DNA from 3 places in the Enterococcus eurekensis genome. Region 3 is predicted to be linked to each of the others. Evidence: predicted binding sites of a transcription regulator. Region 3 holds the regulator's gene; each other region holds the start of a gene.

Region 1 (8,377 bases), on a different contig from region 3:
AATGAAACTTGGAATTCTGTGTTAACGTTAACTTTAGAAACACCCATTGAGATTGCTTTTTGGATTTGTTCTACAGGAATACCTGAACCACCGTGTAATACTAATGGTACTTCTCTTCCAGCAGCTGCTGAAACAGCATCTGAGATTGCTTGTAAATGATCGAAAGCTAATCCAGCCCAGTTTTCTGGGTAAGCACCGTGGATGTTACCAATTCCACATGCTAAGAAATCAATTCCTGTACCAACCATTTGTACACATTCGTCGATATCAGCTAATTCGCCAGAACCAATGATTCCGTCTTCTTCTCCACCGATTGAACCAACTTCACACTCAACAGAAATACCTTTTGCATGTGCTTTTTCTACAACGTCTTTAGCTAATTTTAAGTTTTCTTCAAATGGTAAGTGAGAACCATCAAACATTACTGATGTGTATCCAGCTTCAATACACTCTAAAGCTGCTTCATATGAACCATGGTCTAAATGAATTGCAACTGGAACAGTGATGTTCATAGATTCCATTAAATCTGTCACCATGTGAACAACTAATTTGTAGCCACCCATGTATTTTGCAGCGCCCATAGATGTTTGGATTAAAACAGGTGCTTGTTTAGCTTCAGCTGCTGCTAAAATCGCTTGTGTCCACTCTAAGTTGTTTGTGTTGTAAGCTCCTACTGCATATCCGCCTTTACGAGCTGCCTGTAAAATTTCAGTTCCTGATACTAATGGCATAATTAATTCCTCCTAGTTTTCACTAAACTTTTATTGTCAAGAATTTTGATTCCTAACTAACACGTTCATTTTAGCAAAGTTTCATTCTTTTTACTAGTCAAACAAGAAACTTTACTTGTTTTTTCATAATTCGCTTTACATTCTTATTTAACGAATAAAAAACGCTTGAAATCAATTGATTTAAGCGTTTTTTATTCCTGTTTAATAAAGCTCCAAATATTGTTCACGTTCCCATTCAGAAACCGTTTGACGATAAGCTGCCCATTCCATACGTTTTGCTTCATTAAAGTTACCATAAATATGATGACCCAGTGCTTCAATCATGACTGGATCTTTTCGTAGTGCTTTAATGGCATTATGAATGGTTGATGGGAGATCATAGATTTGAGCGGCTTCACGTTCTTCCATTGTCATCACGTAAATATTACGATCCACAGCGGGTGGTGGTGTTAACTCCCGACGAATTCCATCTAACCCTGCTTCTAATAAAACAGCCATTGCCAAATAAGGATTGGCCGTTGGATCAACCGAACGTAATTCTAACCGAGTCGATAATCCTCTCGCCTCTGGAATGCGGATTAAGGGCGAACGGTTATGCCCCGACCAAGCCACATATACGGGTGCCTCAAATCCTGGAACTAAACGTTTATATGAGTTCACCGTTGGGTTACAAACAGCAGTAAAGGCACGCGCATGCTCTAAAAGGCCTGCCATAAATTGATAGGCTATTTCACTTAACTGCATCTCACCGTCTTCATCGAAAAAGACATTTTTATTTCCTTTGAATAAGGACATATTACAGTGCATGCCTGAACCGGCGATTCCATACATTGGTTTTGCCATAAAAGTCGCATGTAAACCATGTTTACGAGCAATCGTTTTAACAACCAATTTAAATGTTTGAATATTATCACACGCCTCAACGACATCGGCATATTTAAAATCAATCTCATGTTGTCCCGGTGCGGTTTCATGGTGAGAAGCTTCCACTTCAAAGCCCATTTTTTCTAATTCTAAAACAATATCACGTCGGCAATTTTCACCTAAGTCAGTTGGAGAGAAATCGAAATAGCCACCTTTGTCATTCAAATCCATTGTAATCTCACCATTTTCATCCAATTTGAATAAGAAAAATTCAGGTTCAGGACCTAAGTTAAATGAGGTGAAGCCTAATGCTTTCATATTTTTTAGATTTCGTTTTAAGTTTCCACGAGGGTCACCTGCAAATGGCGTACCATCTGGATTGTAAATATCACAAATTAAGCGTGCGACTTTTCCATGTTCACTTTCCCATGGAAAAATTAACCAAGTCGATAAATCCGGATACAAGTACATATCGCTTTCTTCAATTCGTACAAATCCTTCAATTGAAGAACCATCAAACATCATTTTATTGTTTAATACCTTTGTTAACTGACTAATTGGTACTTCAACGTTTTTAATCGTTCCCATAATATCAGTAAACATGAGTCGTAAAAAACGAACATTTTGTTCTTGGGCATTTTTTTCAATTTCAGCTATCGTGTACTCTACTCTTGGCATAATTCATTCCATCCTCTATATTTTAGATTTTTACGCTTAAATTCTTGTATTTTTCTGGAAGGGGTTTGTTTGTGACAATCCACCTTGTGATAATATCTCATCATAAAAAATACGACGAACATCATTATCCGTTAACTGTTGTTTTGCTTTTGTTTCATTTTCTACTTTTTTTAATTCATAAAGTTTTTTTATACCCGCCATATTCAAACCATCAGACAAATAGTCTTTAATCTCCAGCAAAACGTCAATATCTTTCAAAGAATACATGCGTCGATTGCCTTCGCTTCTTTCTGGATGGATTAAATCTTGTTCCTCATAATAACGAATTTGTCGCGCGGTAAGGTCGGTTAATTTCATCACTGTACCAATTGGAAAAACAGACATTGAACGACGAAGTTCCTTTTCTTGCATTGAGCATCCTACTTTCTTAAAGATTGATTAGATGACTATAAAAAAAATATACCAAGTCAAAAAGCAGTTGTCAACCACCTATGTTAGGTTTCCTTACATGAAATAAAAAATTTTTTTTCCATAGCTAAAAAAATGGCGTAAAAAGAGCTGCTTTTCAACTATTTAGCTTAGAAAAATAAAATGGAGCAACTTCACTTTTTGGCAGTTTAAATCTTGTTGATTTTTGTTAGTAGAAATTTTTTCAAAAAAAAAAAAAAAACAGGACTGCGATTTTGACACAGTCCTAGTCTTATACTTATTTAATTGATAAATATCTTTTAGTTCGAAACAAGAGCAAAATGACTTTTACAATTTGCTCTCTTGATATTGTTTTTTATTCCGTACTTTCCATACGACGAATCGCTATCGACTGTGGGAAAGCAAATCCTTTTAAGAAATAGACTTGTTCGTCTTCATTAAATTCAGAAGACAGCAACAACGTCTCCCTTTGCAGCTGATTTAATAGTTTTCCTTCATCGGGACCTAAGTTTAATGTGTAAGGCTGTAAAATTTCCATAATTTTTAATTTAATCGCTTGGCTTAATTGTTCTTTCCCACGTGTCGTTTTCGCAGAAATTAAAACACTCGGAAATAACGTTGGAACAAAGAGTAATGGATTGGCAATTTTATCTGATTTATTATAAATTGTTAAAACAGGAATCGCGCCTAAGTCTAGCTCCTCCATTAATTTCGTAACCGTTTCTTCATGTTGTTGTCGGTTCTCTGAACTAGCGTCGACAACGTGTAGTAAAAGATCCATCCCTTTACTCTCTTCTAGCGTTGAATGAAAAGCATCGATTAATTGCGTCGGTAAATCTTGAATAAACCCAACGGTATCCGTTAACGTCACCTCTAACCCTTCTGGTAAGCGCCATTTTTTCGTTAAAGGATCAAGTGTCGCAAATAATTGATCTTCCTCGAACGTTTGGGCTTGAGTTAAGATATTTAGAATCGTTGATTTTCCAGCATTCGTATAACCGATTAAACCAATCTGGAAAACTTCATTATCTTGACGTTTTTGACGCGTTCGATTTCTATGCGCTTCAACTTCTTTTAACTCTCTTTTGATAATGGTAACTTTGTTGCGGATATGACGACGATCAGTCTCTAGTTTGGTTTCCCCTGGCCCTCTCGTTCCAATCCCTCCGCCTAAACGCGAAAGCATTTTTCCTTGACCCATTAGTCGTGGCAATAAATATTCTAATTGCGCCAATTCAACCTGTAGTTTCCCCTCTTTTGAACGGGCACGCATCGCAAAAATATCTAAAATTAACTGAACACGATCAATCACTGCGATACCTAATTCATCGCCAATAATTTGACTTTGGCGCGGTGTCAATTCATGATTGAAAATCACTAATTGCGCTTCGTGAAGCTCAATTAATTGTTTTAGTTCTTCGATTTTCCCTTTACCAACAACCGTTTTACGATCAATTTGCGGACGCTTTTGACTTAACGAAAATACTACTTCCCCTTTAGCCGTCTTCGTTAAGTTTTTTAACTCAAGCATTGATTCTTCAAAATATTGATAGTTTATTTCGGTCTCAACGCCAACTAAAATGACGCGTTCTTGCATTTCTTCGCTCATTCTTCTTTCGCTCCTTTCAACCAGTTTTTAATTTCAAATTCAATTGTATTCACTTCGTTCGGTTTTTGAACTAAATCGAACCAATGAGGCTGCATCCGATTTCTAAACCACGTTAATTGCCGTTTCGCATAACGTCTAGAATGAAGTTGAATTGTTTCAATTACCGACTCTAATGAAGCTTCGCCATTAAAATAAGGTTTAAATTCTTGATAGCCAATTCCCAAAGCACCTTGACTATCTGGATGCTTTGTTAATAAATATCCGGCTTCTTCTTCTAGACCTTGATCCAACATTTGATGCACCCGTTGATTGATTCGTTGATATAAAAGTGCTCGTTGCGTTGATAAACCTATTAAAAAATCATCATACAATTTCTCTGGTTCTTTTTCCGGCATTAAAATACTTTTCCCGGTTATTTCAAAAACTTCTAAGGCACGAACGACTTTACGAACATTGTTTAAATGAATCGCTTGTGCAGCTAAAGGATCACGTTCTTTTAATAATTCCCACAGAGCCTCCTTACCATGCGTCTGCTCATAGGCTTCATATTTTTTGCGAACTTCCGGTTGCACATCGCTAGATTTCTTTCCTAATTGGTAGTCGTAGATGAGACTTTGAACATACAATCCTGTTCCTCCAACGATAATTGGCAACTTGCCTTTAGCTGTGATTTCGTCAATTTTTTGACGAGCATCTACTTGAAAGCGAGCAACCGAATAGGCATCCTCTAATTCACAAATATCTAATAGATGATGAGTAATCCCTTGGGCTTCTTCTGACGTTACTTTGGCTGTCCCAATATCCAATCCGCGATACACTTGCATCGAATCGGCATTAATCACTTCGCCATTAAATTTTTGCGCTAATTCAATACTTAACGCTGTCTTACCTACCGCAGTCGGTCCGACAATGACTATTATTTTTTTCATCTAATATCTCACTTTATTTTTCTTGTTATTGATTAAAATGTTTTTGAAAATAAAGACATGGGTTCTTTTGTCATTTTCTTCAATTGTATTTTGCGCTCATAAATCATCTCGGTAATTTTATCAGATAATTGCTCCATAATGACACGTCCACCTCGGAACGTATAGCCACCAATTGCAATTGTCTCTTCTGGCGAAAGTACCGCCTTACGCATCGAAATTTGTTTGAAAAATTCTTCTAAAAAATGATTAGGCAAATAAAAACTATTATGAGCGGCATAAGATTGTAAATAGACGTAGTCATCCACAGTAATATAACAATCATCAAATGCATCAAAGCTTACATATTTATCCATCAGCAAGATGCGTTTTTCTAAAATTTCCATGACTTTTTGGTTCAGAGTAATCAGCGTTTCAATTTCGCGAACTTTATGCATCATCAGACGGTCTCTTTGCTCTCTTTGATGACGTAAACGCATATATAAGTAAAATGCTAACCCGACTAACAGGCCCCCGACAATCACACCACTTAGGCTTGCAATAAACATTGACATTTCAACTATCCACCCCTTTACTTATCTTTATTCATTCTAACATATTTTGATTTTTTTATTCAGTTTTTTTATTTGACCTTTATTGACCTTGGGGTTATACTTTATCTAGCTAAATAAAGATTTATTCTATTTAATTCACGGTAGGTATGTTATGCTATTAGTGAAATTTAGCAAAATTAAAAAGGAGGATTATTTCCTATGAATTTAATTCCAACAGTCATCGAACAATCATCTCGCGGTGAAAGAGCTTATGACATCTACTCACGTTTACTAAAAGACCGCATCATTATGCTAAGTGGTCAAGTAACAGACGATTTAGCAAACACAATCATTGCCCAACTACTATTCTTAGATGCGCAAGATTCTGAAAAAGATATTTACTTGTACATCAATTCTCCTGGTGGTAGCGTAACGGCAGGTTTGGCTATTTTTGATACAATGAACTTCGTTAAAGCCGATGTCCAAACAATTGTAATGGGTATGGCTGCATCAATGGGTAGTTTCTTATTAGCGGCTGGTACAAAAGGCAAACGCTTTGCTTTGCCAAACGCAGAAGTAATGATTCACCAACCATTAGGCGGTGCTCAAGGACAAGCAACTGAAATCGAAATCGCTGCCCGTCACATTTTAAAAACACGTGATCGCTTAAATAAAATCTTAGCTGAACGTACAGGTCAGCCAATCGAGGTCATTGAAAAAGATACAGACCGCGATAACTTCATGTCTGCTGAAGAAGCAAAAGCATACGGCTTAGTCGATGAAGTAATGGTAACAAGATAATCAAAAGAACCACTCGCTATTTTATCGATAGTGAGTGGTTTTTTTACAGGATCTAAACTTAGCACAATTTATAAATGACTTGAGAAATCAAAAAATCGATTAGCAGGAACTCTCCCGCTAATCGATTTTTGTTATTTATCGGCAAATAATTTCGTTAAGAAACTTTCAATTTGCGTTTGTGTCGCAAAAACAGCATTACTTTGTTTTTGCATGACTGCAAAGAAAATTTGAGAAACATTATTTTGCTCCTCTTTCAAATCCATGATTATTAATCACTGCTTTCATCCAGTAACTACTTGCTTTATCTGAGCGTCGATAGTTATCATCGCGGTTAATGCGGTAATAACCATAGCGATTTTTATAAGCATTTAACCATGACCAGCAATCAGAAAACGTCCACATATGATAACCAAAACAATTACTGCCTTCTTCAATGGCTTGCGCAAGGTACTCTAGATGTTCTTCTAAAAATTCAATTCGGTAATCATCTTGAATGATTCCATTTTCATCCATAAACTTCTCTTCACCTTCAACACCCATGCCATTTTCAGAAATGAACCAAGGCATATTACCATAATCGTTTTTCATACGCATCGCTATCGTATAAATTCCTTCTGGGAAGATTTCCCATCCACGGTGAGGATTGATACGCTTTTCAGGCCAGTTATAACCACGGGCCCAGGCACCAGGTGATTGTGCTGGGAATACTGGATTCTCAACTGCTTGTACACGCAATGGCTGATAGTAGTTTACACCAACAAAATCAACAATATTATCTTCAAATATTTTGCGATCGCCTTCTTCAACTTGTGGCAATAAATCACTCTCGCGGAACATTTCAATCAATTCTTCTGGGAAGTAACCTAAAACTACCGTATCAACGAAGCTACGAATATATATTAAATCTGCTTTATGACGTGCTTCTTGATCGGCTGGCTCATCACTTTTGGCGTAAACTGGTGATAAGTTTAAGATGATACCAATTTGTCCATCGTTATGCGGATTGTTTTTATAGGCTTCAACCGCCTGAGCATGAGCTAACATCGTATGGTAACCCACTTGAATCGCCCGTTTGAAGTCACGAACTTTCGGCCAGTGTGCATCACCCATGTAACCACATTCAATATGAACTAACGGCTCATTAAAAGTTGCCCATTTTTTAACTAAATCACCAAATTGTTCAAACGCTGTTTTAGCATAAAAAGCAAAATGATCGACTGATTCTCTTGCTTCCCAACCACCTTTTTCCATTAACCACCAAGGCATGTCAAAGTGAAACAAGTTGATAATCGGCTCAACACCGTTATTGATCATTTCTTGAAAATAATCACGGTAAAAGGCTACTGCTTTTGGATTTAAGGTTTTTCCATCAGGTAACAAACGTGTCCACGCAATTGATGTACGATACGAATTCATATCCATTTTTTTCATTAAAGCAACATCTTCTTTGTATTGATAGTAGATGTTTGATGTATCGTTTGGTCCAACTTGATCGAAAAATAATTCCGGCTCCATTTCAAACCATCTATCCCAAGTCGACGGACTCTTACCATCAACTAGTGCGGCTCCTTCAGTTTGTGGAGCCGATGTTGCTGCACCCCATAAAAAATCTTTTGGAAATTCAATCATCTTTCCTCAATCCTCCTATGTTTTATAGTTCTCGCTCCACTAAGAAAGCGAATCCAAAACAATATGTGTTTCACTTACATATCACTCACAAAAAATACACATTTTAATTTTTGACCGTTTCTTTGACATCTGAGTGTTTCATCATACCTATTAGTAAAAACTTACCTAAAGACCAAG
Region 2 (8,377 bases), on a different contig from region 3:
GAATTGAATCGCTACATCAGCACCTTCTCTAGCATAAGCGATGGCAACTGCCCGTCCAATTCCAGAATCCCCTCCAGTAATTAGAACACGACGATTCTCTAACTTCTTATTTCCAACATAGCTTGTTTCACCACAATCGGGTGATGGTATCATTTGTTCTTGTAAAGGTGGCGTTGTTTGATCCTGTTTCTTAAACTCTCCTGGATGGTATAACTCTCTAGGATCTTTTAAAATTGGTTCATTCATGTATATCCGACTCCTTTCTATTTGGTAATTTAATCTTAACGGAGTTTTTCTTAAAAACAAAACGATATTCTCAACACAAAAAACGAAAAATTAGGCTTTTATTTTAAAATCCGCTATACTTACTGTATAAAATTTGAGAAGAAATGGAGTGAAATTTATGCTAAAATACCTAAAGGTCAACAAAGAAACTGGAATTGAAGATGGCACAGATAGTGATTTTAATTGGTTGTTAATCAATCAAGATTCCTTTGAAAGCTCTTTAGAGATTCTTAAGAAATATCGACTTCCCGATGATATTTTTCTAGGATCCGATAGCTTAGGAGAGATCGCTCGAATTGAAAAATTAAAAGATACCAAACTGAGTAATCCTTTATCACTTGTCTTTTTTAATCTCTCAAATAGCTTTACGATTATTGAAAATCGCATTGAACCAATCTCTTTTGTTTTATCAGATGACTTACTTATTACTTATGTAGGTAAAAATAGTACTTTAATTGATGATTTACTCCGTGATGAGCACCAAAATTTAGTCAATTTTGAACAAATTATTCTTTCTACGATTTCTCGAATTTACAAACACTTTATTGCGGAATTAAAAAAGATAAAAAAAGAAATTGACTTTCTTGATGACGAATCCCGAAAAACAACCGGTAAAAAAGAACTCTTTAAATTAGCTGATATCGATCGAAAGATCATTTTTATTGACCACACACTTCGAGATCAAAATGACGTTTTAAATCAATTGTGGGAAATGTCAACTTTTACTGATAATATAGCGCATTCTTCTTTTATTTTTGATATTCAATTACAACAAGCTCAAGCTTTAAAGTTGGTAACTATTTATCACGCCCTCATCGATACACTAGGTAGTCTTTTTGAAAGTATGATCAGCAATAATCTGAACCATCTGATGAAATATCTAGAATCTGCGGCACTCGTTCTAACTGTTCCAACATTGATTGCAGGAATCTGGGGAATGAACACAGGGGGGCTTCCATTTAAAGAACAAGATACAGGATCTTACATTCTATTTTTCGTTATGGTCCTACTAACAGTTGTCACAGCTGTCTTTTTAACAAAAAAGAATTACTTTAAATAAACTTTTTTTCTACCTCAACCCCCTGAATCTTTACTTACTGTATATTAATTCATCCAGAACTAAAGTATAATAAGATTTAGTGCTAACATCTCAATGAGGAGGATTTTTCTTGAAAAAAATTGATGTCAATTGGAATCAATGGATTATTCGCTTTTCTTTCGCCATGCTCGTTATTATTGGATACAAAGTTATTTCGAATTATAATGCCATTTTTAGTTCCATTCAAAGTTTCACTCATATCATTTCACCCTTTATTATTGGTTTTGTAATTGCCTATTTATTAAACGGCCCACAAGAGCTTTTAAAAAGACTATTCAATAAAAGTTCCAATAAGTTTTTAAATAAGTACCAACAAGGCCTAAGTGTTCTTTTATTATATTTGATTTTAATCTTCTTACTGTTCTTAGCACTTAATTTTATTGTCCCTTTAATGATTAATAATATTATTGAATTATTAAAGCTTGTCCCATCTTTTATTAATTATATTTCTAGACTGGTCACTCAATTAGAAAATGATGGTTTAATCGAACTATTATCTTTAGAAAAAGTCGTTCAAAATATTTTAAATAGTTTTTCTTTAGATACTGTTTTAAGCCAATCGTCACAATCTTTAACATCAATAGGTTTACTATCGATTAGTCTATCTTCAGTCATATTCAATGCAGCATTAGCGTTTATCATTTCAATTTATGTCTTGGCGTATAAAACATCGCTGCTCGATTTTTCAAATCGTTTTTTCTCTAAATTATTACCTAATCATACTTTTTTAAAGGCAAAATATTGGATCCAAACAACCAACCGTGTCTTTTATAAATTTATTAGTTCGCAATTTTTAGATGCATGTGTCATCGCCATCTCTTCTTCAATTATTTTAACGGTAATGAAGGTCCCTTTTGGAATTTCTCTTGGACTTTTCCTCGGTGTTTCAAATATGATTCCTTATTTCGGTTCAATTGTAGCCGCGATCGCCACCGCTATTATCACTTTCTTCACGAGTGGTCTTAACTTAGCGGTTGCAACCTTAATTGCCTTGACGATTTTACAACAAATTGATGGTAATTTTATCGGTCCAAGAATTATGGCTGGTGCCTTAAACTTAAATCCAATTGTGATTATTATTTCGATTACTATCGGTGGTGCTTATTTCAATGTCATTGGAATGTTCTTAGCGGTACCTGTAGCCGCAATTATAAAGATTGTTACCATGAACTGGCTAGATAAAGATAAGATAACACCGTCAGCTGTAGTTGATATACCTGAAATTGAACTAGAAGTTCATGAAAAAAAGAAATGAAGTCGATCCAAAATCTTAAAATAATAAAAAACCATGAAATCAGTTTACTAAAGCATTGATTTCATGGTTTTTTGTTATTTTTACTTAAAGAATGACACGGTCTAACCTCATTCTTATTTTACACTTTCTTCAAGCAACTGGTTTTCAAAAATTAATTGATTATTTAAAACATCGATTGTTACTTGTGATTTAGGCATTACACGGCCAGCTACAATTTCTTTGGCTAGAGGTGTTTCAACTTCTTTCATGATGTAACGACGTAATGGCCGCGCACCATATGCTGGCTCATAAGAGTTTTCAGCTAACCAAGCTTTCGCTGAATCGGTAATCACCAACTCAATTTCTTGAGCAGACAAACGTTTAGCTAGTTGTTCAATCACTTTATCAACAATGCCTTTAACATTTTCTAAACTTAATGGTGTGAATAAAATCGTATCATCCACCCGATTCAAGAACTCTGGTTTAAAGTGTCCTCTCAGTGTTGCCATCACTTCTTCTTGAACAGCTTCTGGAATTTCGCCTTCTGCTGTTACGCCATTTAATAGCAGCTGAGACCCAATGTTACTTGTCATGATCAATACAGTATTTTTAAAGTCAACGACACGACCTTTTGAATCTGTTAGGCGACCATCATCTAAGACTTGCAATAAGATATTAAAGACATCTGGATGGGCCTTTTCAATTTCATCCAGTAAGACAATCGTATATGGGTTACGACGAACAGCTTCAGTCAATTGCCCTCCTTCTTCGTAACCAATATAACCTGGAGGCGCTCCGACTAAACGAGAAACAGAATGTTTTTCCATATACTCACTCATATCAATTCTCACCATATTATTCTCAGAATCAAAGAGGTTCTCAGCTAAGGCCTTAGCAAGTTCTGTTTTACCGACACCTGTTGGACCTAGGAATAAAAATGAACCTAGAGGGCGGTTTGGATCTTGTAAGCCTGCTCTTGAACGAATCACTGCATCACTCACTGCATTGACCGCTTCTTCTTGTCCAATCACGCGTTTATGTAATGTTTCATTTAAATGTAATAGTTTCGCTCTTTCACCCTCAACTAATTTCGTAACAGGAATTCCTGTTAAGCGACCAACAACGACCGCAATTTCATTATCAGTTACGGATTCTTGTAACATTTTTCCAGATTCTTGCGCATTTTTAGCTTCAAGTGCTTTAAGTTCCGCTTCCAATTGAGGAATCGTACCATGACGTAAAACAGCTGCTTTTTCTAAATCGTAATTATTTTCGGCATCTTCTAGCTCGTGTTTGGCTTGATCAATTTGACTTCGTTTATTAGACAATGCGTTGACTTCTTCTTTTTCTGTTTCCCATTGCATCTTCATTTGGTTCGCTTCTTCTCTTAACTCCGCTAACTCTTCTTGTAAGATACTTAGGCGTTTTTTTGATGCGTCATCCGATTCTTTTTTTAATGCAGCTTCTTCAATCTCTAGCTGCATTAAGCGCCTTGTTACTTGATCAAGTTCTGTCGGCATTGAATTCATTTCGACACGAATGGTTGCTGATGCTTCGTCAACTAAATCAATAGCTTTATCTGGTAAAAAACGATCAGTAATGTATCGATCGGATAAAACGGCAGCTGCTACAAGCGCATTATCATGGATATTTACGCCATGATGAATTTCAAAACGTTCTTTTAAACCACGTAAAATTGAAATGGTATCTTCTACAGTCGGTTCTTTGACAAGGACTTTTTGGAAACGGCGCTCTAAAGCTTTGTCTTTTTCCATATATTCACGATATTCATCGAGCGTTGTTGCCCCAATTGTGTGCAACTCACCACGCGCTAACATCGGTTTCAACAAGTTCCCCGCATCCATACTACCTTCTGTTTTACCTGCTCCAACAATATTATGAATTTCATCGATAAACAAAATAATTTGCCCGTCTGATTTTTTTACTTCTTTCAAGACGGCTTTAAGACGTTCTTCAAATTCACCTCGGAATTTAGCTCCAGCAATTAAAGCACCCATATCAAGTGAAAAAATCGTTTTATCTTTTAAGTTCTCTGGCACATCTTTACGCACGATACGTTGTGCTAATCCCTCAACAATTGCTGTTTTTCCGACACCTGGCTCCCCAATTAATACGGGATTATTCTTTGTTTTACGCGTTAAAATACGGATAACATCTCGAATTTCTTCATCTCGTCCAATAATTGGATCCATTTTTCCTTTTTTTACTAATTGGACTAAATCAACACCATATTTTTCTAAGGCTTTGTATTGTTCTTCTTGATTTTGTGATGTCACACGATCGCCTCCTCGTATTTCTTCAATGTTTTTTCGAATGTTTTTTTCTGTAATCCCTTGTTTCGTTAAATAAACGGTTAATGGGTAATTTTTTAATTTCATTAACGCTAGGATAACAATTTCAGTTGCTAAGTACTCATCTTCAAATTGCTCTTTGAAATGTTCGGCTTCATTTAATAACTGGAATAAATTACTACTCATCGACTGTCCATATTGAACATTGCTACCCGAAACGGTCGCTTTACGATCGAGTTCTTTATCAATTTCGTTTTCAAAAGCTTCGACATTTAAGCCTAAGTCATGATAGAAATTTCGAGCAAATTGATTGGGTTGCATAAATATTTTCCATAGGTGAACAATATCGATTTCCTGATGGTGTCGCGTCATAGCGACTTGTTGTGCTTCTGCAATGGCACTTTGTAAAGTGGACGTCATTTTTTCAATATTCATTGCTTGTTCCTCCCATCTTGAGATTTTAACCTCAACTATTATTATAAAACCTTGGTCAGTTTTGGTCAAATATTTCACTTATTCAAAGTTGAAATGTTTAAAATTCTTTAAAGGTAAAATAACAGCTGTCAAACTTGATTTATTTATAAAAAAAACAGGGATAAAAAACCAACCTTCGGCTCTTTCCCTGTCTCAATCTTTTTCAGTTTTTTTTCTGGAGATAAAAGTGTACGCCCCACCAATTATAAAAGGTAAAATAAATGTCGCAAAACGGTAAAGCAACAGTGATGAAGCCGCATCGACTTTTCCAACATAGGGACTAAAAAAGATCATATAACTAATCTCAAATGATCCCACGCCACCTGGTGTCGGTATCACGCCTGAAATAACTGTCACGAAACTAATAAGTGCTAAAGAAATAAACAAGTTAAATTCAGGATGATCTGCTTTTAAACAGATATAAGGAATAATAAACCAAATCAATGCTTTGACGATTCCCCAAAATATCATTTCAAACAACAGCTTTTTTTTACGCATCAAATCACTCGTCATTTGTCGTAGCGCATTAATTTGTAAGTTGACTTGATCGACTTTAGCTCGCCACTTCACTTTTTTTATCCATCGGTCACATAAGATAACAAATAAAATTTGTAGTGGCATGCTTAATGCAGCTAACAAAATAATGCCATTAATCAATAAATTAATGAAAATACAAATAATAACTACCAAAACTATTTCAGTTGAGAACAGGTACCATTCAGTAATTAAAAAGAAAATAGCCAAAACACAAGCAGCTGTCTTAAATAGCATGAAACGAAAAACAGCAACACCTACTCCCTCAGAGATGGTCAGTTTTTTTCGATGATAGAAATTAATTTCTGCTAGCCAAGTCCCTGCCCCAAAAGTCACTACTCGATAAAAAGCTGCGTAACAAGAGGCCATCATACCTTCCCAGCTTCGAAAAGGCTTTTCAGTTACCTTGATAATTGTTTGAACCATCTTTCCTTCAACGAGTTGATAAATAATTCCTAAAAAAATAACAATCAAGACCAACCAAATACTCGTTTCAAGCAACTCAAGAAAAATCGCATCAAAAGAAGACCATAAATATTTGACAAAATAACCAATTAAAAGAAAGAAAATGGTCGGTTTGATGATTGCTTTCATTGTTATCCTTTGTTTCAATTCGGACATTTTGATTGCCTCTGCTTTCATTTAACTTTTAAAGGGAGACTTGGACAAATACAAGTCCCCCTTCTTCATTACAAAACATTTGATAAATGGGCCTTACTTCGTGTTTAATTCAGCAATTTTAACAATCACATCGCATGCTTTTTCCATTGATTCAAGTGCAACAAATTCAAAACGACCATGCATGTTTTCACCACCAGCAAAAATATTTGGTGTTGGTATTCCCATAAATGAAATTTTAGAGCCATCTGTTCCGCCACGAACCGGTTCAATTAATGGTTTAATCCCTAATTCGAGCATGGCATTTTTTGCCAATTCAACAATGCTCATATCTTTTTCGATAACTTCTTTCATGTTGTAGTAATTATCGTTCATATCAACCACTACACGCTGTGTTTCATCAAAACGACGATTCATTTTCTCTTGAATATCCAACACAAGGGCTTTTCTTGCTAGGAATCTTTCACGATCATGGTCACGGATAATAATTGAAAAAGTTGCTTCTTCTGAATTTCCAGTTAAATTGGTTAAGTGGAAGAATCCTTCTGAACCTTCCGTTTTTTCTGGCACTTCATCAACTGGTAGAGCATTATTAAATTCAATCGCTAAAGTTAAAGCATTAATCAAGGTATTTTTCGCTGTACCTGGATGAACATTTTTACCATGAATAGTAATGTCAGCTTGGGCAGCATTAAACGTTTCATACTGTAACTCACCAACCGGACCGCCATCCATTGTGTAAGCAAAATCAACACCAAATTGCTCAACATCAAATTTATTCGCTCCGACTCCAATTTCTTCATCCGGTCCGAAAGCTACTTTGATTTCACCATGTTCGATTTCAGGATTTTTAATCAAAATTTCCATTGCTGTCATAATTTCAGCAATTCCTGATTTATCATCGGCACCAAGTAAAGTCGAACCATCTGTTGTGATTAATGTTTGGCCTTTGTAATTTTTTAAGTTTGGAAAGTCTTTTACGTTTAACGTATATTTTCCTCCTTCATCTAATGCAATGGTTGACTCGCCATCATAATTTTCAATAATTTGTGGACTAACGTTTACCGCATTGAAATCAGCCGTATCTAAGTGTGCAATAAATCCCATTGAACGAACTTTTTTTGTCGTATTTGATGGTAAAGTTGCCATCACGAAACCATTCGACTCATTATAAAGAACATCGGACATGCCTAATTCTTCTAATTCAGCTTTTAAAATCAAGGCAAAATCAACTTGCGATTGCGTCGAAGGTGTTGTTGTACTAGTTGGATCTGATTGTGTTTCAATTTGAACATAGCGTAAAAAACGTGGTAATAAATTTTCATATTTAGACATTGTAAGACTCCTTATCTTGTTTGAAATGGATTTGTGTTTGTTTCAGAAGCAATAATTTCTACTTCCCAATTCTCTTCTTGTTTCCAAGTATTCATTTGTTCTGCAAATTTCGGCACGCACAACTTCTCAATGTGGTGTCCTGGATCAATGACGGTCAATCCAGTTGCTTGAATATCATGTGCGGTATGATAGTAAACATCCCCGGTTAAATAAACGTCAGCCTTTTGACGAATCGCGTCTGGGTAGAATTTTTCACCCGATCCACCACAAATTGCTACCCGCTGAACCATTTTTTTTGAATCATCGGATTCAATTAAACGCACATCTGCTAAATCAAAAGTCTCCTTCACATGTGTAATGAAATCTTCTAAGGTCAGTGGTTTTTCTAAGTTACCAATTCGACCAAGACCATACGTTTTTGGTGGATTATCCAATTGTAAAATATCAAAAGCAGGTTCTTCATAAGGATGTACTTGATACATCGCT
Region 3 (8,377 bases):
GGTCGCACCATAAACCAAGACTTCAGCTGGAATTTCTAATTGTGGTGCTAGTACTTTCATCTCTTCAAAAGGCACTTCACGTGCTAGAACAGCACCTTGCGCACCTTTGCGACCCCAGAAGTTAATTTGACGGGCACTTGTAACGAGTGTTTCTGCAGCATAGATAAACGGGATTTGCAGTTCTTCTTTTTGTCCCATCACATAAATCACGCCAGGTTCCCCAACCGTAATCAGATCGATTTCAATTTCTTTTAAAAAGGCTAAATATTCTGGAACTAATTTCATTTTTTCAGGATGCATCAATGCATTGGTAGCAACCATCGCTTTTTTACCTGCTTGATGAGCAAGTTTGACCAATTCACGTTGCTCTTCTCTTGTAAAGGAATGGGGTAAGCGTAACGCAAAGGTTTCTTCCCCAAAGTAAATCGTATCGACAACCGGCAACAAAGCTTTTGCTTGTTCCACGGATTCAACTGTTGCGATTATTTCAATCATATTCATATACCCTCCTTGCAACGAACTAATCGTATCACATGCGGCGCTTGTTTCCAAGAGTGTTCGTGTGTTTTTTCACGATAATTTCACAGTCTTATGTTCACCTGATTACAATTAATATTGACCGAAATAAAGTTAAATTCTTTATTTAAGCGTTTTTTCAAGCTATTCTTTTATTTGTTTGTGATATTTAATTCTTTTATTTCCACCACTAACTGTTTTATTGTGCACGAATCAGCGATTAAAGGTAAAGACAAAGTTTGCATATGTTATTTTTACACAAAAAAACATCAAGCTTCCAATCGGATTCGCTTGATGTTTTGTTATATTAAACTTTTTGTAACGCAACTTTTGTTACTGGTTGAACCTTTTTTTCTTTAACGTTCAGTGTAATCGTACCTTTTGAAGCGCCAATTGTTACATGATCGCCTAAATGAATTTGCCCCATTAATAGAGCCTCGCTTAGTCGGTCTTCCACTTCTTTTTGTAAAGCACGACGAATTGGACGGGCACCATATTCAGGATCAAATCCTGCTTTACCAATTACATCAATTGCTGCTGGTGTAATCTTCAATTGGATATCTTGTTCTTCTAAACGTTTAATAATGGAACGACTCATAATTTTCACGATTTGATGAATTTCTTTTTGCTCTAACGAACGGAAGACAATTGTTTCATCGATTCGGTTTAAGAATTCAGGTCGATAAGCTTTTTTCAATTCTTCTAAAATACGTTTTTGCATCGCATTGTAATCTTTTGAGGTTTCAACAACATTAAAACCAACATTTTTCTCTTCACGTAATTGTGTCGCTCCGATATTTGAAGTCATAATTAAAATCGTATTTCTAAAATCAACTTTACGACCTTTAGCATCGGTTAAATGACCATCATCTAAGACTTGTAATAAAATATTAAAGACATCAGGATGCGCCTTTTCAACTTCATCTAACAAAATAACTGAATACGGTTTTGAACGAACTTTTTCAGTTAATTGACCACCTTCATCATAGCCAACATAACCTGGAGGCGAACCAATTAAACGACTCGTACTGTATTTTTCCATAAACTCAGACATGTCGACACGAATCAGCGAATTTTCGCTACCGAACATCGCTTCGGCTAATGCTTTAGCTAACTCGGTTTTTCCGACTCCTGTTGGGCCTAAGAACATAAATGAACCAATCGGACGATTCGGATCTTTCAATCCACTTCTCGCACGACGAATCGCTCGAGAAATTGCTCGAACTGCTTCATCTTGGCCAACTACCCGTTGATGCAACACATTTTCTAAATCGAGTAGACGTTCCGTTTCTTTTTTCTCCATTTGTTGCAACGGTACACCCGTCCATTGAGAAACAACAGCGGTCACATCTTCTTCAGTCACCGTATCTTTATAGCCACCATTTTCTTTCATTTCAAGTAAAGTTGCTTCAGTTAAACGTTTCGCCAGCGCTTTTTCTTTCACACGAATTTGAGCAGCTTGCGTAAAATCCTGATCGCGAATGGCCGCTTCTTTGGCTTCGGTTAACGCTAATAATTCCGTTTGAATTCGTACAGTATCGGCTACTTCATCTGATTTATCTAATCGAACTTTTGCCGCGGCTTCATCCATTAAATCAATCGCTTTATCTGGTAATTGACGGGAATTAATGTAGCGCTCTGACAATTGGACCGCTGCATGTAAAGCTTCGTCTAAAATCTTGACGCCATGGTGTTCTTCGTAGCGTGGTCGTAAACCTATTAAGATTTCTTCTGCTTCAGCTGCAGTGGGTTGATCGACTTGTACGCGAGCAAAACGACGTTCGAGGGCGGAGTCTTTTTCAATATATTTTTGATATTCATCTAGGGTTGTTGCACCGATTGTTTGTAGTTCTCCACGAGCTAAGGCTGGTTTTAAAATATTGGCTGCATCGATTGCACCTTCTGCACCACCGGCTCCAATTAACGTATGCAATTCATCAATAAACAAAATAACTTGTCCGTCATGATAAATTTCATCAATGATTTTTTTCATCCGATCTTCAAACTCGCCACGGTATTTCGTACCCGCTACAAGTCCTCCCATATCAAGCATCATTAAACGCTTATTTTGCATATCCCTTGGAACTTCACCTGCAATAATTTTTTGTGCTAAGCCTTCCACAATCGCTGTTTTACCAACACCCGGTTCCCCGACTAGTACAGGATTATTTTTTGTCCGACGACTTAAAATTTGGATTAAACGACGGACTTCATTACTACGCCCAACGACAGGATCTAAACGCTTATCGTAAGCTAGTTTTGTCAAATCGCGTGCTAATGAGTCTAAAACAGGTGTTCCTTCCGTTTGTGGCTGTTGTGGTGCTTGACGTGGACCTTTTTGACCTTGACGTCTTCCAGCCATACCACGAGGTTCACTCATACCCATTTTTTTATTTAATAATTGACGCATTTTAGCTAAGCTAAAACCAAGATTTAATAAAATACGAGCTGCTAAAATTTCTTCATCACGTAACATCCCTAGTAATAAATGTTCCGTGCCGATTTGTTGACTCCCTAAACGCTTGGCTTCGTCACCTGCGTATGCAAAAATTTGGCGTCCGCGAGGAGAGTATGGTAAAAATCCACCAACAGGGTAGTCCTTCATTAGACCATAACCTGTAATGTGTTCAATTTCCTCACGAATATCATTTTCTTGGACGTTCATTTCTCTTAATGTCTTACCGGCAATGCCATCTTGCTCAATAACTAGAGCGAGCAAAAGGTGCTCCGATCCTACAGACTGGTGTTTAAAAAATTTGGCTTCTTCTTGAGAGATGGCCAAAACGGCTTTTGCTCGTGCTGTAAATAATTCATCCATAAGATTCACTCCTTCTCTTCATAACTTAAACGTTCTAAAACACCATGTAAAATCGATGCGCGAACTTTTGATTCGTCTTTTGATTTTGATAATATTTGTTTACTTAGAATCGTTAATAGTAAATTTCCTTCACGCTTTGTGATTAGTTTTTCTTCAAATAATCGATGGATAATCGCATGCCCATCTCGTTCATCTATCTCATTTTCAAATAGTTGGTTGACTTGTTTCAAGAATTGGTGTCGACTCGAAACTTGGACTTTTTCGATGCGGATATAACCGCCGCCGCCTCGTTTACTCTCAACTGCATAGCCTCGTTGTATCGTAAAGCGCGTATTAATTACATAATTAATTTGCGAAGGGACACAATTAAATAAATCTGCCATTTCAGTTCGCCTAATTTCAACCATCGATCGCTCTTCTAAAATCTTTTTCAAATAAGCTTCAATTAAATCAGATGTGTTACGCGGATTCATCACTCATACCCTCCCTTGACTAATGTTGACCTTCATTATACTGAATTTTAATGAACTTGGAAAGGAGAAGGGTTGCTTCTGTCTTTTAAAACAATGAAAAGTTATAAAATAGGTCCCTCTTACAAAAAATTCTGACTTTTAAGATCCAATAAAGTAGGGGAAATAATTAATTTCCAATCTCTCTCCCCTTCTATTAAGTGAAATGTTACTTCTACCTTCACTTTTCGGGACTTCCACCCTATATATTACACCACCCATGTCGGATGTATTAAAAAAGACACCTTACAACAAATTGGAAAACGTCTTGAAACATTGATATATATGATATTAATGTTTTGGAATTGTGAAGCTTTACGAGCTTCTTAAGACCTGATTCCGCTCATAAAAAACACATAAAAGTTCATTTTCCTTCCATACCACAGATTCTAACAATTTTGTAAAAGTCTGAATCGCCCACTAATTTATCATGATAAACAAACTTTATCACTCGTTATGATAATTTGTAACAAAAATGATAATTCGTTTATATATTTGAGGTTGTCTTTTGAATCTGTATTTATCTGTTCGAATAGAATAATTTCTGAATTTTACTACTTTGTTCGGAGCTCTCACTTTATATTCAAAGATTGAAAAAATATTTTTTTGCATACTTTCGACTATGAAGTTCGGGACTTACTCTCTATAAATCATACCTACTAAAAAAAGCACCCAACCGATTAAAATATCGATTGAGCGCTCTTTTTTTATTTATCTATGGAACTTGAACAGTCGTTGCATTTCCAACTTCTTGGCTAATTTCTTCGCCACCATCACGACCAACAAAAACGGTCGCGACTTCGCCTTCATAGACGGTAATCGAAATACCGACTGTTTGTGGCGTTGAATTGGCAGTTAGCTCTAGTTGTTGTGCTTGGCGATGGTCGCCATTATTATCAGTTACCCAAATAGTCACCGTTTGGGTTGCTGGTCCGTCCTTTTTAAAGCTTGCTTGCACGTTGACAGTGAACGTTTTAGTTGCTTTGGGTTCGCTCGAATCTTGTCGTTCTGGTCCTTTTGAGATGACTAAATCCACAGTAGAGTTTTTAGCAACTTCTGTCCCGGCAGATGGACTGTAACTAATTACACGCCCCTCTGCAATATTTTCATCAAATGCATTGCTGATATTCCCAGCTTTTAATTCTGCATCTTTTAGTTCATCTAGCGCGCTTGATTCCGTTAAATTATCTAAATTTGGAACTTTCGTTTTTTCTTCACCTTTACTAACAACAAAAGAAATTTTCGTTTTTCCGGGAATCACATCTGCTCCACCAGGAGGCGTCTGTTCAATAATTTGACCGACTGGTTCAGAACTATTTTTTTCTGTCACCGTCACTTTATTTTCACCTAAGCCCAGGTCGTCAAGACTTGCACGCGCAATGTCTTCTGTCGTACCAATGTAATCAATCATTGAAATTGGACGTGGTCCTTGACTGACCATTAATTCAACTTCCGTGTCCTTGGCAGCAACTTCCGTACCTGCTTCAGGTGTTTGCTCTATTACTTCACCTTCAGGAACTTCATCATCGTAATCTTCTTTTGTTTTAATATTGGCATCAACAAAATCCGCATTACGTAGATCACGTTTAGCATCTGTTAACTTTTGTCCCGTCACGTCCGGCATTTTAATTTTTTTACTGCCACTACTTAAATATAAAGTAATTTCTCTTTTTTCTTTTACTTGTGCACCCGCTTCGGGTGTCGTTTTAACTACACGGCCTTCTTCAATCGTATCATCGGCAATTTCTTTCGTTTCGGCAGCGACTTGTAAGCCTACTTCACGTAGCGCGTCACGAGCAGCAACTTCAGTCATTTCACTAACATCGGGAACTTTGACTTGGCCATTACCGTTAAACAAATAGAAACTAGCGAATGCACCTGCAGCAATCAGTGGCAGTAGTAACAACCATAGCCATTTTTTCTTGCCTTTTTTTACTGGGACATCTTCGACTTCTTCTGCTTCCGACTTTATCTCAGATGTAGCCATTTTAGCAAAAGATTCGGGCATCGGTGCATCTGGCGCTAATGTCGTTAAAATTTTCGTCTCACTTAATATTGCTTTTGGTTCCCAACGAGGCTCATTTAAACGGTCTGGCGATAAAACGGTAGCTAAATCTTCCCACATTTCATCTGCACTTTGGTAGCGATCGGCCGTTTCTTTAGCTGTTGCTCTCAACACAACATTTTCTAACGATTGTGGAATATTGGGATCAAATAAATGTAATCCTGGTACATCTTCTTGGAAATGTTTTAAAGCAATTGTAACGGCTGACTCGCCATCAAATGGTACTTGGCCGGTCAACATCTCGAATAAAATAATACCTAACGCATAAATGTCGGACTGATTCGTCGCCATACTCCCACGTGCCTGTTCTGGTGATAAATAGTGCACCGAACCAAGCATTGTATTCGTTTGTGTAATCGATGTTTCTGAAAGTGCAATTGCAATCCCAAAATCGGCAATTTTAACAGTTCCGTCTTCATCCATTAGAACATTTTGTGGTTTCAAATCACGATGAATAATTCGATGTTGGTGGGCTAAAGCAACCGCCGACAAAATTTGTTGCATAATACTGACAATTGTTTGGAATGGTAACGGATAACGCGTTTGAATGTAACGTTTTAAATCCATGCCCCGAACATATTCCATGACCAAATACTGCATACCATCTTCTTCACCAACATCATAAACCGCGACAATATTGGGATGAACTAATTCCGTCGCCGCTAATGCTTCTCTTTGAAAGCGACGAATCGCATTTTGATCATTTTGAAAATCAAAACGTAAGACTTTCACCGCTACCTCTCGATTTAGGATTAAGTCTTTTGCTAAATAAACATGTGCCATACCACCACTGCCAATGGTACCTAAAATCAAGTAACGTCCATTTAACTTTTTACCCACTTCAATCATGGTTGCTTCCTCCTAAATCAATTAATATAACCGTGATATTGTCTGTCCCCCCTCGTTGATTAGCGGCATCAATTAATGACTGGCTCGCCAATTGCAAGGAAGTATTTTGACTAATAATCGTTGTAATTTCTGTTTCAGATAACATATTGGTCAGACCATCTGAACACATTAAAATGCGATCATTTGGTCGAATGTTATGAATAGCCACATCTACCTCTATCGTTCCAGGCATCCCAACCGAACGCGTAATAATATTTTTACGTGGATGAACTGCTGCCATCTCCGGAGTGATTTCACCCGATCTTACAAGTTCATTAACAAGGGAATGGTCTTCAGTCAAAGGTAACAAACGACCTTCTCTTAAAACGTAAATCCGACTATCACCGACGTGGGCTAATGTTAATTTGTTTTCTAAAATTGATACGGCTTCGAGTGTTGTTCCCATACCAGACAAAGCCATATCTTGTTGTCCGTGTTCATAAACCCGCTGATTTTCATTTTGAATTTTTTGAATCAGCCACTTAACAGCTGCTTCACTCGAAGTGATATCAGTCATTTCCCAGCTCTTGCCAATTTCATTCACCGTTAATTGACTAGCAATATCCCCCGCTTGATGTCCGCCCATTCCATCAGCTAGTAAGGCCAATACTTTATTGGACTGGTTGGTAAAAACATTTGCGTAATCTTGATTATTCCTACGTTTTTTGCCTTGGTCACTTTGAAAATAAAATTCCATCTTCTTTCCACCTCGTTACTTTTTACATAAACAACTAATAAAGAATCCATCCGTCATAAATGAGTGAGGATAAAGCGTCAACATATTTTCTTGAATACTTGCATCCAAAACAGATGAAACAGCTAACGGTGCTTGCTCAAATTCTGGGTGTGTCGCTAAAAATTGTTTCACCACATTTTGGTTCTCATCTGACACAATTGTACACGTACTATAGACTAAAATACCACCTGGTTTTAACGTTGGTGCTGCATGATTTAAAATATCTAATTGGATTTCAGGCAATTTCTTAAAATCGCTCGCTGTTTTATTGTATTTAATGTCTGGTTTGCGACGCATCAAGCCTAGACCTGAACAAGGTGCATCGACTAGAATACGATCAAATGACTCTGCTGGAAAAGCCTCATCCGTCGCGCGTGCATCCATGACTTTGGTTTCGACAACATCTGTGACGTGTAAACGTTTGGCGTTGTCATCAATTAAACGCACTTTATGCTGATGAATGTCTAACGCTGTGACCTTGCCACCTTTTTCAGCATCTAAATACATCGCAATATGCGTTGTTTTTCCGCCAGGTGCCGCACAAGCATCCAATACTTGATGACTCGCTTCTAACTGTAAAGTTGGCGCGACAAGCATTGAACTTTCATCTTGAATCGTCAATAAACCATAAGCAAACAATTGGCTTCCCGCTAAAAATCCTCGTTCAGCAATGATGCCATCTGGACTAATCGGACTAGCTGTCGCTTCAATCCCTTCAGCTGCTAACTGTTCAATTGCAGCTTCACGTGTGATGTTTCGACGGTCAATCCGACCACTAACGTGGCTTGGTTTAAACAAAGACAGACCTAATTTTCTTGTTTCTTCGATACCCATTGCCGTGATAA

The links. Region 3 encodes CtsR, which represses protease genes until heat stress. Its sites were predicted from a motif close to TTGGTCAAAAAAGGTCAAANA; they were not measured.
Region 1: a site for CtsR is predicted at 5,861-5,881, ahead of clpP (ATP-dependent Clp endopeptidase proteolytic subunit ClpP). Genes of this name have one in related genera too.
Region 2: a site for CtsR is predicted at 5,417-5,437, ahead of clpB (ATP-dependent chaperone ClpB). Genes of this name have one in related genera too.

What each region holds. Positions count from the first base shown of each region.
Region 1 covers NZ_JBHSGT010000022.1:8,304-16,680, forward strand. The annotation lists gene ACFO3L_RS04010 (class II fructose-bisphosphate aldolase) at 1-731, opposite strand, end outside; gene glnA (type I glutamate--ammonia ligase) at 933-2,273, opposite strand; gene ACFO3L_RS04020 (MerR family transcriptional regulator) at 2,310-2,684, opposite strand; gene hflX (GTPase HflX) at 3,058-4,299, opposite strand; gene miaA (tRNA (adenosine(37)-N6)-dimethylallyltransferase MiaA) at 4,308-5,240, opposite strand; gene ACFO3L_RS04035 (hypothetical protein) at 5,273-5,791, opposite strand; gene clpP (ATP-dependent Clp endopeptidase proteolytic subunit ClpP) at 5,990-6,571, shown strand; gene ACFO3L_RS04045 (hypothetical protein) at 6,703-6,834, opposite strand; gene ACFO3L_RS04050 (glycoside hydrolase family 1 protein) at 6,809-8,200, opposite strand; gene ACFO3L_RS04055 (hypothetical protein) at 8,304-8,377, opposite strand, start outside.
Region 2 covers NZ_JBHSGT010000017.1:44,584-52,960, reverse strand. The annotation lists gene ACFO3L_RS02695 (SDR family oxidoreductase) at 1-246, opposite strand, end outside; gene ACFO3L_RS02690 (magnesium transporter CorA family protein) at 404-1,345, shown strand; gene ACFO3L_RS02685 (AI-2E family transporter) at 1,455-2,639, shown strand; gene clpB (ATP-dependent chaperone ClpB) at 2,753-5,365, opposite strand; gene ACFO3L_RS02675 (lysylphosphatidylglycerol synthase transmembrane domain-containing protein) at 5,558-6,559, opposite strand; gene pepT (peptidase T) at 6,653-7,891, opposite strand; gene ACFO3L_RS02665 (Nif3-like dinuclear metal center hexameric protein) at 7,903-8,377, opposite strand, start outside.
Region 3 covers NZ_JBHSGT010000054.1:104,798-113,174, reverse strand. The annotation lists gene ACFO3L_RS08865 (peptidase U32 family protein) at 1-495, opposite strand, end outside; gene ACFO3L_RS08860 (ATP-dependent Clp protease ATP-binding subunit) at 824-3,334, opposite strand; gene ACFO3L_RS08855 (CtsR family transcriptional regulator) at 3,340-3,807, opposite strand; gene pknB (Stk1 family PASTA domain-containing Ser/Thr kinase) at 4,559-6,757, opposite strand; gene ACFO3L_RS08845 (Stp1/IreP family PP2C-type Ser/Thr phosphatase) at 6,750-7,493, opposite strand; gene rsmB (16S rRNA (cytosine(967)-C(5))-methyltransferase RsmB) at 7,509-8,377, opposite strand, start outside.